2 regions of the Streptomyces sp. LZ34 genome follow, and region 1 is predicted to be linked to the other one. Evidence: predicted binding sites of a transcription regulator. Region 1 holds the regulator's gene; the other holds the start of a gene.
The links. Region 1 encodes HspR, which represses chaperone genes until heat shock. Its sites were predicted from a motif close to TTGAGNNNNNNNNNCTCAA; they were not measured.

Region 1 (7,877 bases):
TCAATGCTGTGTAGCTGGAGGATTGCGAAATGGCTCGTGCGGTCGGCATCGACCTGGGTACGACGAACTCCGTCGTCAGTGTGCTCGAAGGCGGTGAGCCCACCGTCATCACCAACGCCGAGGGCGCCAGGACCACGCCGTCCGTCGTCGCCTTCGCCAAGAACGGCGAGGTCCTGGTCGGTGAGGTGGCCAAGCGCCAAGCCGTGACCAACGTGGACCGGACCATCCGGTCGGTCAAGCGCCACATGGGCACCGACTGGCACATCAACCTCGACGGCAAGAACTTCAACCCGCAGCAGATGAGCGCCTTCATTCTGCAGAAGCTCAAGCGGGACGCCGAGGCGTACCTGGGCGAGAAGGTCGCGGACGCGGTCATCACCGTCCCGGCGTACTTCAACGACGCCGAGCGCCAGGCCACCAAGGAAGCCGGTGAGATCGCGGGCCTCAACGTCCTGCGTATCGTCAACGAGCCTACCGCCGCCGCCCTCGCCTACGGGCTCGAGAAGGACGACCAGACCATCCTGGTCTTCGACCTCGGCGGCGGCACCTTCGACGTCTCGCTGCTGGAGATCGGCGACGGCGTGGTCGAGGTCAAGGCCACCAACGGTGACAACCACCTCGGTGGTGACGACTGGGACCAGCGCGTCGTCGACTACCTGGTCAAGCAGTTCAACAACGGCCACGGCGTCGACCTGTCCAAGGACAAGATGGCCCTTCAGCGCCTCCGCGAGGCCGCTGAGAAGGCGAAGATCGAGCTCTCCAGCTCGACCGAGACCACCATCAACCTGCCCTACATCACGGCCTCCGCCGAGGGCCCGCTGCACCTGGACGAGAAGCTCACCCGCGCCCAGTTCCAGCAGCTGACCAGCGACCTGCTCGATCGCTGCAAGGTCCCCTTCCACAACGTGATCAAGGACGCGGGCATTGCCCTCTCCGAGATCGACCACGTGGTCCTGGTCGGCGGCTCGACCCGCATGCCCGCCGTCGCCGAGCTCGTCAAGGAGCTGACCGGCGGCAAGGAGGCCAACAAGGGCGTCAACCCGGACGAGGTCGTCGCCATCGGCGCCTCGCTCCAGGCCGGTGTCCTCAAGGGTGAGGTCAAGGACGTCCTGCTGCTGGACGTCACCCCGCTGTCCCTCGGCATCGAGACCAAGGGCGGCATCATGACCAAGCTGATCGAGCGCAACACGACCATTCCGACCAAGCGCTCGGAGATCTTCACCACGGCCGAGGACAACCAGCCCTCCGTGCAGATCCAGGTCTACCAGGGCGAGCGCGAGATCGCGGCGTACAACAAGAAGCTCGGCATGTTCGAGCTGACCGGCCTGCCGCCGGCCCCGCGCGGCGTGCCGCAGATCGAGGTCACCTTCGACATCGACGCCAACGGCATCATGCACGTCGGCGCCAAGGACCTCGGCACCGGCAAGGAGCAGAAGATGACCGTCACCGGCGGCTCCGCGCTGCCGAAGGACGACATCGACCGCATGATGCGCGAGGCCGACCAGTACGCGGAGGAGGACCACAAGCGCCGCGAGGCCGCCGAGACCCGCAACCAGGCCGAGCAGCTGGTCTACCAGACCGAGAAGTTCCTCAAGGACAACGAGGACAAGGTCCCCGGCGACGTCAAGACCGAGGTCGAGACCGCGCTCGGTGAGCTGAAGGAGAAGCTCGAGGGCGACGACACCGCCGAGATCCGCACCGCCACCGAGAAGGTCGCGGCCGTCAGCCAGAAGCTGGGCCAGGCGCTCTACGCCAACGCCCAGGCGGACGGCGCGGGCGCGGCGGGTGCGGCGGGCGCGGCCGGTGACGGCCAGGCCAAGGCCGACGACGACGTCGTGGACGCCGAGATCGTGGACGACGAGAAGGCCGACAAGGGTCGGGGTGGTGCGGCGTGACGGAGGAGACCCCGGGCTTCGAGGAGCAGCCCGACGTCCCCTCCGAGGCCGCACAGACCCCTGACGATGCGGCCAAGGGTGGTGCCGGGTCCGCCGACAAGGCGGGCCCGGCGGCCCCGGCAGGGGACCTCGAGCAGGTGGCCATGCAGGCACAGCTGGACCAGGTCCGTACCGCGCTCAACGAGCGGACCGCCGACGTTCAGCGGCTCCAGGCGGAGTACCAGAACTACCGACGCCGGGTCGAGCGGGACCGGGTCACGGTCAAGGAGATCGCCGTGGCGAACCTCCTGACCGAGCTGCTGCCCGTGCTCGACGACATCGGCCGCGCCCGTGACCACGGCGAGCTCGTCGGCGGCTTCAAGTCCGTCGCCGAATCGCTGGAGGCGGTCGCGGGGAAGATGGGCCTGCAGCAGTTCGGCACGGAGGGCGAGCCCTTCGACCCGCTGGTGCACGAGGCGCTGATGCACTCGTACGCGCCGGATGTCACCGAAACCACGTGCGTGCAGATTCTGCAGCCGGGGTATCGAATCGGCGAGCGTACGATCCGCCCGGCGCGGGTCGCGGTCGCCGAACCCCAGCCGGGCGCCCAGCCCAAGGGGGACGAGACGCCGGACGAGGAGAGCGGTGGCCCGGACGAGGGCTGACGTGACAGCGATGGCAGGAGAGGAGGGACGTCGAGGATGAGCACCAAGGACTTCGTCGAGAAGGACTACTACAAAGTCCTCGGCGTCCCCAAGGACGCCACCGAGGCGGAGATCAAGAAGGCGTACCGGAAGCTCGCCCGCGAGTTCCACCCGGACGCCAACAAGGGCGACGCCAAGGCCGAGGAGCGCTTCAAGGAGATCTCCGAGGCGAACGACGTCCTGGGCGACCCCAAGCGGCGCAAGGAGTACGACGAGGCGCGCGCCCTGTTCGGCAACGGCGGATTCCGCCCGGGGCCGGGCGCGGGCGGCACCGGCAGCTTCAACTTCGACCTGGGCGACCTCTTCGGCGGCGCCCAGCCGGGCGGCGGCGCCGGTGCGGGCGGCTTCGGCGGCGGCCTCGGGGACGTCTTCGGCGGCCTCTTCAACCGCGGCACCTCCACCCGTGCCCAGCCGCGCCGCGGCCAGGACATCGAGTCCGAGGTGACGCTGAGCTTCACCGAGGCGGTGGAGGGGGCCACGGTCCCGCTGCGGATCCCCAGCCCGGCGCCGTGCAAGGCCTGCTCGGGCACCGGCGACAAGAACGGCACCCCGCGCGTGTGTCCGACCTGCGTCGGCACCGGCCAGGTCAGCCGCGGCGGCGGGGGCGGCTTCTCGCTCACCGACCCGTGCGTGGACTGCCGTGGTCGCGGCCTGATCGCGCAGAACCCCTGCGACGTGTGCAAGGGCAGCGGCCGGGCCAGCAGCGCCCGCTCCATGCAGGTCCGGATCCCCGCGGGCGTCAGCGACGGCCAGCGGATCCGGCTGCGCGGCAAGGGCGCCCCGGGCGAGACCGGCGGGCCGGCCGGCGACCTGTATGTGGTGGTCCATGTGGCCTCCCACCCGGTCTTCGGCCGCAAGGGCGACAACCTCACCGTCACCGTGCCCGTCACCCTCCCAGAGGCGGCACTCGGCGGCGAGATCAAGGTCCCCACCCTCGGCGGCCCCCCGGTCACCCTGAAGCTGCCGGCCGGCACGCCCAACGGCCGCACGATGCGCGCCCGCGGCAAGGGCGCGGTGCGCAAGGACGGCACCCGCGGCGACCTCCTGGTCACCGTCGAGGTCACCGTCCCCAAGGACCTCGACGACAAGGCCCGCGAGGCGCTGGAGTCGTACCGGGAGGCGACCGCGGGGGAGGACCCGCGGGCGGAGCTGTTCCAGTCCGCGAAGGGAGCGTGACCCCATGGAGATGTCTGGCCGAGGCGGAATCCCCGGAGCCCCCGGAGGCCGAGGCGGCGGCGCCAGGAGCCGCAACCCGTACGAGCTGACCGACGAGTCCCCGGTGTACGTCATCTCGGTCGCCGCTCAGCTCTCCGGGCTGCACCCCCAGACCCTGCGCCAGTACGACCGGCTGGGCCTGGTCTCCCCCGGCCGCACGGCCGGCCGCGGGCGCCGCTACTCCGCCCGCGACATCCAGCTGCTCCGCCAGGTGCAGCAGCTCTCCCAGGACGAGGGCATCAACCTCGCCGGCATCAAGCGCATCATCGAACTGGAGAACCAGGTCGCGGCCCTCCAGGAGCGCGTCGCCGAACTCCAGTCCGCGGTCGAGGGCGCGGCCGTGGCGATGCAGCAGCGCGAGGCCGCGGTCCACGCCTCCTACCGCCGCGACCTGGTCCCCTACGACCAGGTGCGGCAGACCAGCGCGCTGGTGGTGTGGCGGCCCAAGCCCAAGCGGCCGGAGTAGCGGCCGCGCGCAGCGGCCGACCTCACCCCATCGAGTGGCCCGGTGACCGATCCGTCGGTCACCGGGCCTCTTTTCTGCCAGCGTGAGGGCGTGTACGAGCCCCACCACGTGCTTGACGAGGTCCTGTGGCAGGCGTGGACGTCCTTGGACCTACCCGAAGGCTTCCGCGCGGAGATCGCGGACGGATGTATTGAGCTTGTGCCGACCGGCTTCGCCCGTCACGCCTGTGCCGTCAATCGCCTGCGGCGAGCCCTGCAGCGACGCTTGGACGGAACGGGACGCGCCGCCTACCAGAGCATGGGCGTCATCCACGGGCGTAAGGCGTGGGTCCCCGATCTGTTCGTAGCGCCCGAAGACGACGAAGAGTTCCTCACCGAGGACGGCCTGGGCTTCACCGCCTCCGCCGTGAAGCTCGTCGTCGAAGTCGTCTCCCCCGGCCACGAGAACCAGCAGCGGGACCGTGTCCGCAAGCGCCGCGCCTACGCGCGTGCCGGCATCCCCGTCTTCGTCCTGATCGACGACTACGACAACCACGGCACGGTGACCGTGCTGACTTCCCCTTCCCCGGGCGAGGAGACGTACGCCGCCGCCATCCGCGTCCCGTACGGCACCGAGGTGCAGATCCCGGAGGGCCCGGTGAAGGGGTTCGCGATCACGGAGGACATCACCGGCCCGCGTGTGACGTGACGGCGGCACTCGCCCCGACCGATGATTTTCGCCCTGTCGCGACGTCCTACCTGCTGACCGGACAAATCCGCAGCCAGCAGGGAGGACCTCATGCACGCAGCCCTTGTGACCTTGACCATCGACCCGGCCCAGGCCCCCGCTGCCGCCGTCGCGCTGATGGACGACATCCTGCCGAGGATCCGCTCGGCGCCCGGCTTCCTCACGGGGTACTGGCTGGAGCCCGTCGACGGGCGCGGCTTCTCGATGACCGTCTTCGAGAGCGAGGAGCAGGCCCGCGCGGCCACCCCACCCGCCGCCGGCTGGACCGCGCCCGGCGTCACCATCGAGTCCGTGGAGTTCCGACGCGTGGCCGTCGCGGTGCCCTGACGCCGACGGGCCCGGCCCCTCACCCCCACGCCGCGGGCGGCGTCCGGCTGATCTCGCACCAGACCACCTTGGACGCGGGGCTCCAGAGCTCGCCGGTGAGCGGGAAGTGATTCCATCCGTCGGCGAGCATGTCCAGCAGCCGCAACCCCCATCCGCCTTCGCTGTCCACGTGGACCTCTTGGAGGGCGGGAGGCGTTGGGCTGGTGTCCCAGACCGTCATGCGCAACCTCTCGGCGGACCACTTCACCCGCAGGTCGGCCTCCCCTCCGGCGTGCACGATCGCGTTGGTGAGCATCTCGCTGGCCAGCAGTTCGGCCCGATCGACCAGGTCGGGCAGCTCGTGCGCGGTGAGGGCCGTACGGAGGGAGGCCCGCGCGACGCGGACGGCACGGGGGTCGTGGGGCACGTGCAGGCAGTATTCGAAGGGCGCGACGGCAGGGGTGACGAGGGGCATGAGGGCCTCCTGTGGCGCGGTGGGGTGTGCGAGGGCGGGCCGGTGTCATTGCCGCCATGCGGGCATGGCGGTGCGCTTCCGACTGGCCGGATGTTTCGCTCGGTGAGCGATGCGATACTCAACGTAGGGTGCTATGTAGCACCGGCGCAACGTAGTACGCCAAGTTCGCCCAAACGAGGCGGCTCATGGCATGGTGGCGCCGCAGCCGCTGAGTAGCAGGGAGTAGCCACATGCCGCCGAGGAGTAACCCCACCGCCCGTCAGGAGCGGCTGGGCGCCGAGCTGCGGAAGATGCGGGAGCGAGCGGGCATGACCGCGCGAGAGGCCGCCAAGCGCCTCGGCGTGAGCCCCATGCAGATGAGTCACATGGAGGTCGGCCGTCTCGGCGTCAGCGAGGAGCGGCTGCGCACGCTCGCCGACCAATATCGCTGCGGGGATGACGCGTTGGTCGACGCACTGGCCGCGATGGCGAGGGAGCGGGGGCGAGGCTGGTGGGAGGAGTATCGCGGCACCCTCGCCGCGACCTCACTGGATCTCGCTGCTCTGGAGTGGCACGCCCATAGGATGCGAAGCCTGCAAGTGGTGCACATTCCGGGCCTGCTCCAAGTGGAGCCGTACATGAGGGCCCTGTTCACCTACGCACGTCCCGTCCGTGCCGTGGATCACCTTGAGGCGGTCATCGACTTCCGCCTACGGCGCCGTGAGGTGCTTGAACGTGAAGCTCCGCCCGAATTCACAGCGATCATCCACGAGGCCGCGCTGTTGATGAAGGTTGGCGATCGAAAGGCGGCCCGCGAACAGCTGGACTTCATCCTGGAGAGGTCCGAACTCCCGGGTACCACCGTGCAGGTGGTGCCCTTCTCGGCGGAGGGGTTCGCGGGCATGGGGTATGCGATGACCTACGCGGCAGGTCCTGTTCCACCACTCGACACTGTGCAGATCGACCACATGCACGGCATCGACTTCCTGCACGCGGAAGCGCAACTCGACCACTACCGCGTCCTCCTGAGTACCGTCGAGGCGTCGGCACTCAGCCCCGAGAATTCGCGAGACTTCATTCACCGCATCGCGCGAGAGCTGTAAGGGATCACAACATGCGTCAAGCCCGCTGGCGAAAGTCCTCCTTTTCGGGGACCGGCCCGGACAACAACTGCCTGGAACTCGCCGCCTTCGACGGCGCGATACACCTCCGCGAGAGCGAAGCCCCCGGCACAGCCATACGTACGGCCCCGCGCCCGCTCGGGGCCTTCATCCGGGCGGCCAAGGCGGGGGAGCTCGACCACGTGGTCCGGTGAGCCGGGCATTGCGGTGGGTTTGCGTCGCCCAGGCGTCCCGATATGGCCGTGTCGGCGACGCAAACCCACCGCATCCGCGTTATCCACAGGCCCAGCACGCGGGCAGGACTTGGGGCACTGTGGGGAGATGACGGGGACGGGGGACACGGTCTCGCTGCGCAGGCTGGCGGGTGCTCAGGGCGGGGTGGTGCTGACTGCTCAGGCGCTGTCGGGCGGCTGGAGGCGCGGGCGGTTGAACCGCCGGTTCAGCAACGAGGGGTGGACGCAGGTCCGCCCAGGGGTGTGGGTGGAGCCCGGGCGTGTGGTGGGGCCGATGGCGTTGCTGTGGGCGAACCAACTGGCGCATCCGCGGCTTGTGGTGAGCCACACGGCGGCCGCGGTGTTGCATGACATCGAGACCCGTACACAGGGTGTGGAGTTCACCGGACCACCTGGGGCCAGGACGGAGGTCCACGGCGGCACGCTGCACCGGCTGCGGCTCGGCGCGGACGAGATCACGACGGTGGGCGGGCTGAGGGTGACCACGGTGGCGCGCACGATGGCGGACCTGCTGCGGGCCGGTCCCCGCGATAACGCGCTGGTGGCGGTGGAGTCGGCGGTGAACAGGCGACCCAGTCGGTACGAGGACGTGAAGCGGCGCAGGGAGCCGCTGACGACGCTGGGAGAAATCGCCGGCGCCATGGAGAGGGGGTCCACCATGCACGGCAGGAAGGCCGCACGGGAGTGGTTGGCCCTGGCGGACCCCAAGGCGGGATCACCGGCGGAGACGATCGCCCGGCTGCGGATGTGCGACGCCGGGCTGTACCCCGAGTCGCAG
Region 2 (7,877 bases), 1.4 Mb from region 1:
GGCGCGAGCCGGGGCTCTCCGGACGGGCGCCGCGCAGCGCGTAGAGCGCCGTGCCCGCGGCGAACAGCGCCGCCGCCGTCCACCACGCCGCCGGCTCCGGGCCCGGCTGCACCGACCAGGCCCAGACCGCGCCGGGGCCGCCCGGCTCGGTCTGCCCGCTGATGTAGACCGCGCTGGTGTGCACCAGCATCGGCAGCCAGCTCAGCCGGGCGCCGATGAGCGCGGCCGCCAGGGCGGTGACCCCCACGGCGCCCAGGACGTTGCGGGCCATGGCGTACGCCCCGTACAACTGCGGCTCGCCCAGGACGGCCATCGCCAGCAGCCCCGCCGCCACCGCCGTGAGCAGCAGCAGTTGGCAGGCGCGCCGCGGCCACCAGGGGCGTACGGCGGTCCGGTCCAGCTCGTCGCTGTGGGTGTACAGGCTCGCCCCGATCGCGGCCGAGGCCAGCATCGGCGCGAGGATGACGACCGGCAGGCGGGCCCGTGGCCCGAGGCCGGACTCCGAGACGAGCCAGTCCGCGAACCAGGTGGTGGCGGGCGCGGCGGCGATCAGGATGGCGAAGGTCACGGGCAGGGCGCGCGAGCGGGCGTACAGCAGCAGGTTCGTGTTCACGGGGCCGTCACCCGCTCCAGGTGGCAGGAGCGCGCGGCGGCGAAGTAGGTGCCGAGCCAGCGCGTGCGCTCACGGTCGGGCATGGCCTCCAGCTTCGCCAGCGCGCGGGTGTAGCCCGGCGCGTCCTGGCCGATGGGCCGCTCGGGCCGGGGCATCGGCGCCAGCCATTCGGCGACGGCCTCGCTGAGGTCGTTGTAGCGCTCCTCGTCCGAGACGCCCGGGCAGGACGGCGCCGTCGCGCCGAGGGCGGCGTTGGCCGCGAACATCTCCGGCTCGGCGATGCGGTTGCGCCGGAAGTAGGAGTCCCAGCCGGACAGCGGCGCGTCGGTGCGGCGCACCCGGCGGTCGTCGCGGCTCTCGACGATGCGGGTGGGGGCGTTCGGCACGCCGCGCAGCTTCGCCGTCAGCCCGGCCAGCGCCGCGGACGCGTCCGGCAGCATCCGGCCGTGCACCCGCGTCGCGCACACGCGCGGCGCCCCGTCGTCGCAGACCAGTGTGGCGCTCGCCGGGTCCGGGCGCCACAGGCCGTTGCCCGTCTGCACGAGCAGGACGGCCGCGGTGGCCGCCGCGGCGAGCGGTGCGAGGGCCAGGGCGCGGGCGCGACGGCGGGCGGTGTAGGCCAGCAGCGCCGCGGCCGTCAGACCGGCCGTCCAGACCATCGAGACGGGCCCGAACCACCACACCGGCCGGTCCCAGGAGAAGACGTGCTCCTTGCCGGGGCTGAGCCAGGCGACGGGGGAGTCCTGGATGGCGATGAAGAGGGAGACGTTGTAGACGATGAGGGCCAGCACGGGCGGGGCCAGCCGCCACGGCAAGAGTCGGCCCACGAGGAACCCCAGCACGGCGATCGAGCCGATCGCCGTCGCGTCGGCCGCGATCAGCGAGACGTAGGGGCCGCCGCCGCTCGCGTACCGCCAGGTCACCGACAGGCACCCGGCAGCCGTGAGGAGATACCCGCCCACCGGCCACACCACGGTGGGCGCCGCGGTCAGCAGGATCTGCCGGAGGCGGGAGCGCGCGGCAGTGGCCAGCAGCTCTTCAGTCCCGCGCCGCCGTTCCCGCCCGCCCTGCCAGCACGCGGCCGCGGCCGCCAGTGGCGCGCCGAGCAGCAGCCCGGCCGTGCGCAGCATGTCGGTCGTGTCCGTCCAGCCGGTCAGCCAGCCGTCGGCCTTGGTGTACATGGTGAACAGGAGGACGGGCAGCATGGCCGCGCCCGCGGGCAGGCCGATGCCGCGGCGGAGCTCGGTGAGCAGGGGGTGCGCGGCGCGCGGGGGGTGGGCGGTGGTCTGGCTCATCGGGTCACCCCCACCCGGCGGCGGCGCCCGCGCCGGACCGGTGGCGCCGCAGCGCCACGGCGTACCCGCGCTCGATCGGGTTGTCGCCGAAGTCGTCCGCCTGCGCCTCCGCGCCGAGCGCGGCCAGCGCGTGCGGCGTGCCGCGGTAGGCCGGCCGGCCCGCGCCGATGACCGTGACCTCTGTACAGGCCGCGGCGACATCCTCGACCAGATGGGTGGAGACGATCACCGTCGCGTCACGCCCCAGCTCGCGCAGCAGCGCCCGGAAGTCCACCCGCTGCTCCGGGTCGAGACCGGCTGTCGGCTCGTCCAGAAGCAGCAGCTCCGGGTCGTTGACGATCGCCTGGGCGATGCCGACGCGCCGCACCATGCCGCCCGACAGGGTGCGGACCTTCGCGTCGATGCGGTCGGCGAGGCCGACCCGTGCCACGGCGCGCTCGACCGCGGCGGGGGCGGCGGCGCGCGGCATCTCCTTCAGCCAGGCCATGTAGGCGACGAACTCGCGCACCGTGAAGCCCGGGTAGTAGCCGAACTCCTGCGGCAGATAGCCGAGCCTGCGGCGCACGGCGGTGCGGTGCGCGGGCGCCGAGACATCGCCGCCGAGCAGCTCCACCCGCCCGGCGGTCGGCGGAGCGACCGTCGCGAGGACGCGGATCAGGGAGGTCTTGCCCGCGCCGTTGGGGCCGAGCAGGCCGTGGACGCCGGTACCGAAGGCGAGGTCGACGGCGTCGAGGGCGATGGTCCTGCGGTGCCGGACCGTCACCCCATGGACATGGACATGGACATGGGCGGAGACGGAATGGGCGGAGCCGGCGCTGTTCAAATGCGCTCCAGGTGGTCGAAGGAGGTACGGCGCAGGGCCAGCAGCCCCGCGCAGACGGCCGCCGCCGCTGCCCAGCAGCTCTGGGCGGCGGGGCCGGAGAGGACGGCGGTGAGGGAGTCGGTCAGGGCGTCGGCGAGAGAGCCGCGCTCGCCCTGGCCCGGCCCCGCGAGGAGCGCAGGGGCTCCGACGGCCAGCAGCCAGCCCGCGGTGACCGCACAGGTGGCGATCCGGCAGCCGACGTACGAGGCGAGGGCGAGCGCGGCGAGCGTGAGCGCGAGCCCGGGCAGCAGCCAGACCGAGGCCGCGGGCGCTCCGGCGGCTGCGGGCAGCAGCAGCCCGACGAGCGTCAGCAGCGGCACGCACACGGCGAGCACGGCCGCCGTGCGGGTCAGCAGCAGCCGCAGCCCGCCGGACGGCGTGGACGCGGTGAGCTCGTGCATCGGGTCGGCGTGCCGCCCGTACGAGACGGCCACCCCGGCCGACGGCAACACGGGCGCGAGCGCCAGCAGCAGTGGTCGCACCCCGGAGACCCCCGCAGCCCGCGCGGCCCCGGCCGCGAGGACCCCCGTCACGAGCAGCGCGACCAGCCACGGCCCCCGCACCGCGGGCCCCGCGGCCCACGCCGTCCACCCCCGGGGCCCGCGGCCGAACCGGAAGCCGCGCCGCGTGGCGGCCGGGCTGTCGGCGGGCGTGCGGGCGGCTACGTGCCCGCTCAAGGCCGCATCTCCTCGGCGGTCGATGTCGGCTGCGCTCGCGCTTGGCGGGGCGGCTTCCCCGTCGTGGCGGGTTGCGGCCAGGCCCGGGGCTGCCGCCCCGGCGCTCGGCCGCGCGGCGGCGCCGCCTGCCTCGGCGGTCGGGCTGTCGGCGGGCGTGCGGGCGGCAGTCGTCGCCCCGTTCACGGGCGCGCCTACCTGGCGGCCGGGGTCGGCCGCCGCGGCGGCTTCCCCGTCGTGGCGGGCTGCGACCGGTTCCGGGGCCGCCGCCCCGGCGCTCGGCCGCGCGGCGGCGCCCAGGGGCGCGCCTACCCGGCGGCCGTTGGCGGCCGCACCCGCGTCGCCGAAGGCGGCGGGGGCGGGCTCGGGGGCCGGGATCGGGGCGGTGTCCGCTTCCGTGAAGGCCAGGAGCGCCGCGCGGACGTCCGCCAGAGCGGGCGCCGCCGCGCCCGCGCGGACCGCCACCGAGACGCGCTCCGCGCAGGCCGTGCAGGTCTCGACGTGCTTCTCGACCGACCACGCGTCGGTCTCCGGCAGCGAGCCGTCGGCGTACGACGCCGCGTGTGCGGGCGTCACGTGCCAGGCGACGGCGGAGCCGCCGCGCTTCATCAGTCGCCGGGGCCTCATACGGTGCCTCCGAGAGCGTCCAGGAGGTGCGGGAGCGTGGTGCGTCGCTGGGTGAGGGCGGCGCGGAGTTCTCTTCGGGCGCGTTGGGCGCGGGTTTTGACGGTGCCTTCGGGGATGCCGAGGAGCTGCGCGGCCTCGCGGGTGGTGAGGCCGTCGACGACCGTGGCGCGCAGGACGGCGCGCAGTTCGGGGGAGAGGCGGTCGAGGGCGGCGCCGACGTCCCCGTACTCCAGCGCGTCGAGCGCCCGCTCCTCCGCGGAGGGGGCCGTGGCGCGGGCCGGGTCCGGCTGGTGGCGGGCGTGGGCGGCCTGGGCCCGGGCGGCGCGGGCGGCGGTGCGCTGGGCGTCGACGAGGCGGCGGGCCGCGATGGTCCACAGCCAGCCGCCCGCCTCACCGCCGCGGTGCGCGCCGGCCGTACGCCAGGCCGTGACGAAGGTGTCCTGGAGGACCTCCCGTACGGTCTCGGGGTCCTGGCAGCGGCGCGTGAGGCGCGCGTGCAGCCAGCCCGCGTGCCGGTCGTAGAGCGCGGCGAGCGCCTGCGCGTCTCCCCGCGCGACGGCTCGCAGCAACTCCCCGTCGCTCCGGTCTGGCCCCATGGGGCGGAACAGTTTCACGCCCCTCTATCGCTTACCGAAGGGGTGACGGTTCACGTTCCGCTGGCGCATGGCACGACGCATGATCGCTCAGAGCGAACAAGGGGTCGGGAACATCGGCGGGCCTCCGCGCATTGAGTCTGCATAGCTCAACTTGCCTGCCGAAGGGGAGATCATGGCTTCGACGTCCACACCGCTCACCCTGCCCGTGCTGCCCCTCGATGACGAGGTGGTACTGCCCGGCATGGTGGTGCCGCTGGACCTGTCCGACACCGAGGTACGAGCCGCGGTGGAGGCCGCCCAAGCCGCCGCGCGATCAAGTGGCGACACCCAGTCGAGGGGCAGCGGCAGCGGCGGCGGCAAGCCGCGCGTCCTGCTCGTGCCGCGTATCGACGGGACGTACGCGGGCATCGGCACGCTCGGCACGGTCGAGCAGGTGGGCCGGCTCTCCGACGGCGACCCGGGCGCGCTCATTCGCGGGGTGCGCCGGGTGCGCATAGGCGCGGGGACGACCGGTCCCGGGGCCGCGCTGTGGGTGGAGGGCACCCAGGTCGAGGAGATCGTTCCGGACCCGCTGCCCGGTGCCGTCACCGAACTGGTCACGGAGTACAAGGCGCTGGCCGCCAGCTGGCTGCGCAAGCGCGGCGCCTGGCAGGTCGTGGACCGGGTGCAGCAGATCGACGACGTCGGCCAGCTGGCCGACAACTCCGGCTACTCGCCGTTCCTCTCCATCAAGCAGCGCGTGGAGCTGCTGGAGACGGCCGACCCGGTGGCGCGTCTGAAGCTGGCCGTCAGCTGGCTCAGCGACCACCTCGCCGAGCAGGACGTCGCCGAGGCGATCGCCAAGGACGTCCAGGAGGGCGTGGACAAGCAGCAGCGCGAGTTCCTGCTGCGGCGGCAGCTGGAGGCGGTCCGCAAGGAGCTGGCGGAGCTCAACGGGGACCCCGAGGACGAGTCCGACGACTACCGGGCCCGGGTGGAGGCCGCCGACCTGCCTTCGAGCGTGCGCGAGGCGGCCCTGAAGGAGGTCGACAAGCTGGAGCGGTCCTCCGACCAGAGCCCCGAGGGCAGCTGGATCCGCACCTGGCTGGACACCGTCCTGGAACTGCCCTGGAACGAGCGCACCGAGGACGCGTACGACATCGCCGGCGCCAAGGCCGTCCTCGACGCCGACCACGCCGGCCTGGAGGACGTCAAGGAGCGGATCACCGAGTACCTGGCGGTGCGCAAGCGCCGTGCCGACCGGGGCCTGGGCGTGGTCGGCGGCCGCCGCGGCGGCGCGGTGCTGGCCCTGGTGGGCCCGCCCGGCGTCGGCAAGACCTCGCTGGGCGAGTCGGTCGCCCGCGCGATGGGGCGGAAGTTCGTGCGCGTCGCGCTCGGCGGCGTCCGCGACGAGGCGGAGATCCGCGGCCACCGGCGTACGTACGTCGGGGCGCTGCCCGGCCGGATCGTACGGGCCGTCAAGGAGGCGGGCTCGATGAACCCGGTCGTCCTCCTCGACGAGATCGACAAGGTCGGCTCCGACTACCGCGGCGACCCCGCCGCGGCCCTGCTGGAGGTCCTGGACCCGGCGCAGAACCACACCTTCCGCGACCACTACCTGGAGGTCGAACTCGACCTGAGCGACGTGGTCTTCCTCGCGACGGCCAACGTCCTGGAGGCCATCCCCGAGGCGCTGCTGGACCGCATGGAGCTGGTGCGCCTGGACGGCTACACCGAGGACGAGAAGGTCACCATCGCCCGTGACCACCTGCTGCCCCGCCAGCTGGAGCGGGCCGGCCTGGAGCCGGGCGAGGTGACGCTGGCGGAGGACGCGCTGCGCAAGCTGGCCGCGGAGTACACCCGCGAGGCGGGCGTACGCACCCTGGAGCGGTCCATCGCGCGGCTGCTGCGCAAGGTGGCGGCCCAGCACGAGCTGGGCGAGCGGGAGCTGCCCTTCACGATCGGCGGCGACGGACTGCGGCCGCTGATCGGACGGCCGCACCACACCCCCGAGTCCGCCCAGGACCCGGCCGAGCGGCGCACCGCCGTGCCGGGCGTGGCGACCGGGCTCGCGGTCACCGGCGCGGGCGGCGACGTGCTGTTCGTCGAGGCGTCGCTGGCCGACCCGGAGACGGGCGGCGCGGGGCTGACCCTCACCGGCCAGCTGGGCGACGTCATGAAGGAGTCCGCCCAGATCGCGCTCTCCTTCCTGCGCTCGCACGGCGCGGAGCTGGAGCTTCCGGTCGGTGACCTCAAGGAGCGCGGCATCCACCTGCACGTTCCGGCGGGCGCGGTGCCCAAGGACGGCCCGAGCGCGGGCATCACGATGACCACGGCCCTGGCCTCGCTGCTCTCCGGCCGCCAGGTGCGCCCGGACGTGGCGATGACCGGCGAGGTCTCGCTGACCGGGCGGGTGCTGCCCATCGGCGGCGTCAAGCAGAAGCTGCTGGCGGCGCACCGGGCCGGGGTGACCACCGTGATCATCCCCAAGCGCAACGAGCCCGACCTCGACGACGTCCCCGCCGAGGTCCTGGACAAGCTCGACGTCCACCCGGTCTCGGACGTCCGCCGCGTCCTGGAACTGGCCCTCACCCCGGCGGCCACGCCGGCCGCCCCGGAGGTCCCGGTGGCGGCGTGACGGACGCCACCGGTGCGGTGGCCCGGGGCTCCCGTTCGCACGGGAGTTCCGGGCCACGCGTGTCCTGGGTGCCGTGCGTATCGTTGTACCAACCGGCCGCGTGCATTCGAGTCGCGGCGGGGAGGAGCGGCACGGTGACCGTCATGGAGATTGACAGGATCGAGATGGCCGACAGCAGCGACGAGCTCACCTTGGACATGATGTTCGAGTGGCTCGAGAAGATGCCCATCCCCGAGGGAATCAAGGTCGAGATTGTCGAGGGGAACATCTTCATGTCGCCGCAGCGGGACACCCACTGGGAGATCATCCTGGATATCGTCGAACAGCTGCGGACACGATACCCGCGTAAGCGGATCAAGTCGGATGTGCGGATTGACTACCCCGGCTACCTCAACGGCTTCGCGACCGACGTGACGCTGATCACCGAGGGCGCGGTCAAGGACTCCAGAGGCCACTGGCGGTACCAGGACGTGGAGTTCGTTGCCGAGGTGATCTCGAAGCGCACGGGCGCCAATGACTACGGCACCAAGAAGATGATCTACGCCACCGCCGAGGTCCCCGTCTATCTGATCGCCGATCCGTACACCGGCAGG

Region 2: a site for HspR is predicted at 4,799-4,817, ahead of lon (endopeptidase La). Genes of this name have one in related genera too.

What each region holds. Positions count from the first base shown of each region.
Region 1 covers NZ_CM132680.1:6,147,877-6,155,753, reverse strand. The annotation lists gene dnaK (molecular chaperone DnaK) at 30-1,895, shown strand; gene grpE (nucleotide exchange factor GrpE) at 1,892-2,539, shown strand; gene dnaJ (molecular chaperone DnaJ) at 2,576-3,754, shown strand; gene ACWY4P_RS24900 (heat shock protein transcriptional repressor HspR) at 3,759-4,259, shown strand; gene ACWY4P_RS24895 (Uma2 family endonuclease) at 4,350-4,946, shown strand; gene ACWY4P_RS24890 (hypothetical protein) at 5,037-5,312, shown strand; gene ACWY4P_RS24885 (ATP-binding protein) at 5,332-5,766, opposite strand; gene ACWY4P_RS24880 (helix-turn-helix domain-containing protein) at 6,075-6,848, shown strand; gene ACWY4P_RS24875 (DUF397 domain-containing protein) at 6,860-7,060, shown strand; gene ACWY4P_RS24870 (hypothetical protein) at 7,259-7,877, opposite strand, start outside.
Region 2 covers NZ_CM132680.1:4,708,621-4,716,497, reverse strand. The annotation lists gene ACWY4P_RS18370 (hypothetical protein) at 1-613, opposite strand, end outside; gene ACWY4P_RS18375 (rhomboid-like protein) at 1-44, shown strand, start outside; gene ACWY4P_RS18365 (hypothetical protein) at 610-1,908, opposite strand; gene ACWY4P_RS18360 (ATP-binding cassette domain-containing protein) at 1,913-2,731, opposite strand; gene ACWY4P_RS18355 (zf-HC2 domain-containing protein) at 2,728-4,071, opposite strand; gene ACWY4P_RS18350 (RNA polymerase sigma factor) at 4,068-4,667, opposite strand; gene lon (endopeptidase La) at 4,840-7,284, shown strand; gene ACWY4P_RS18340 (Uma2 family endonuclease) at 7,419-7,877, shown strand, end outside.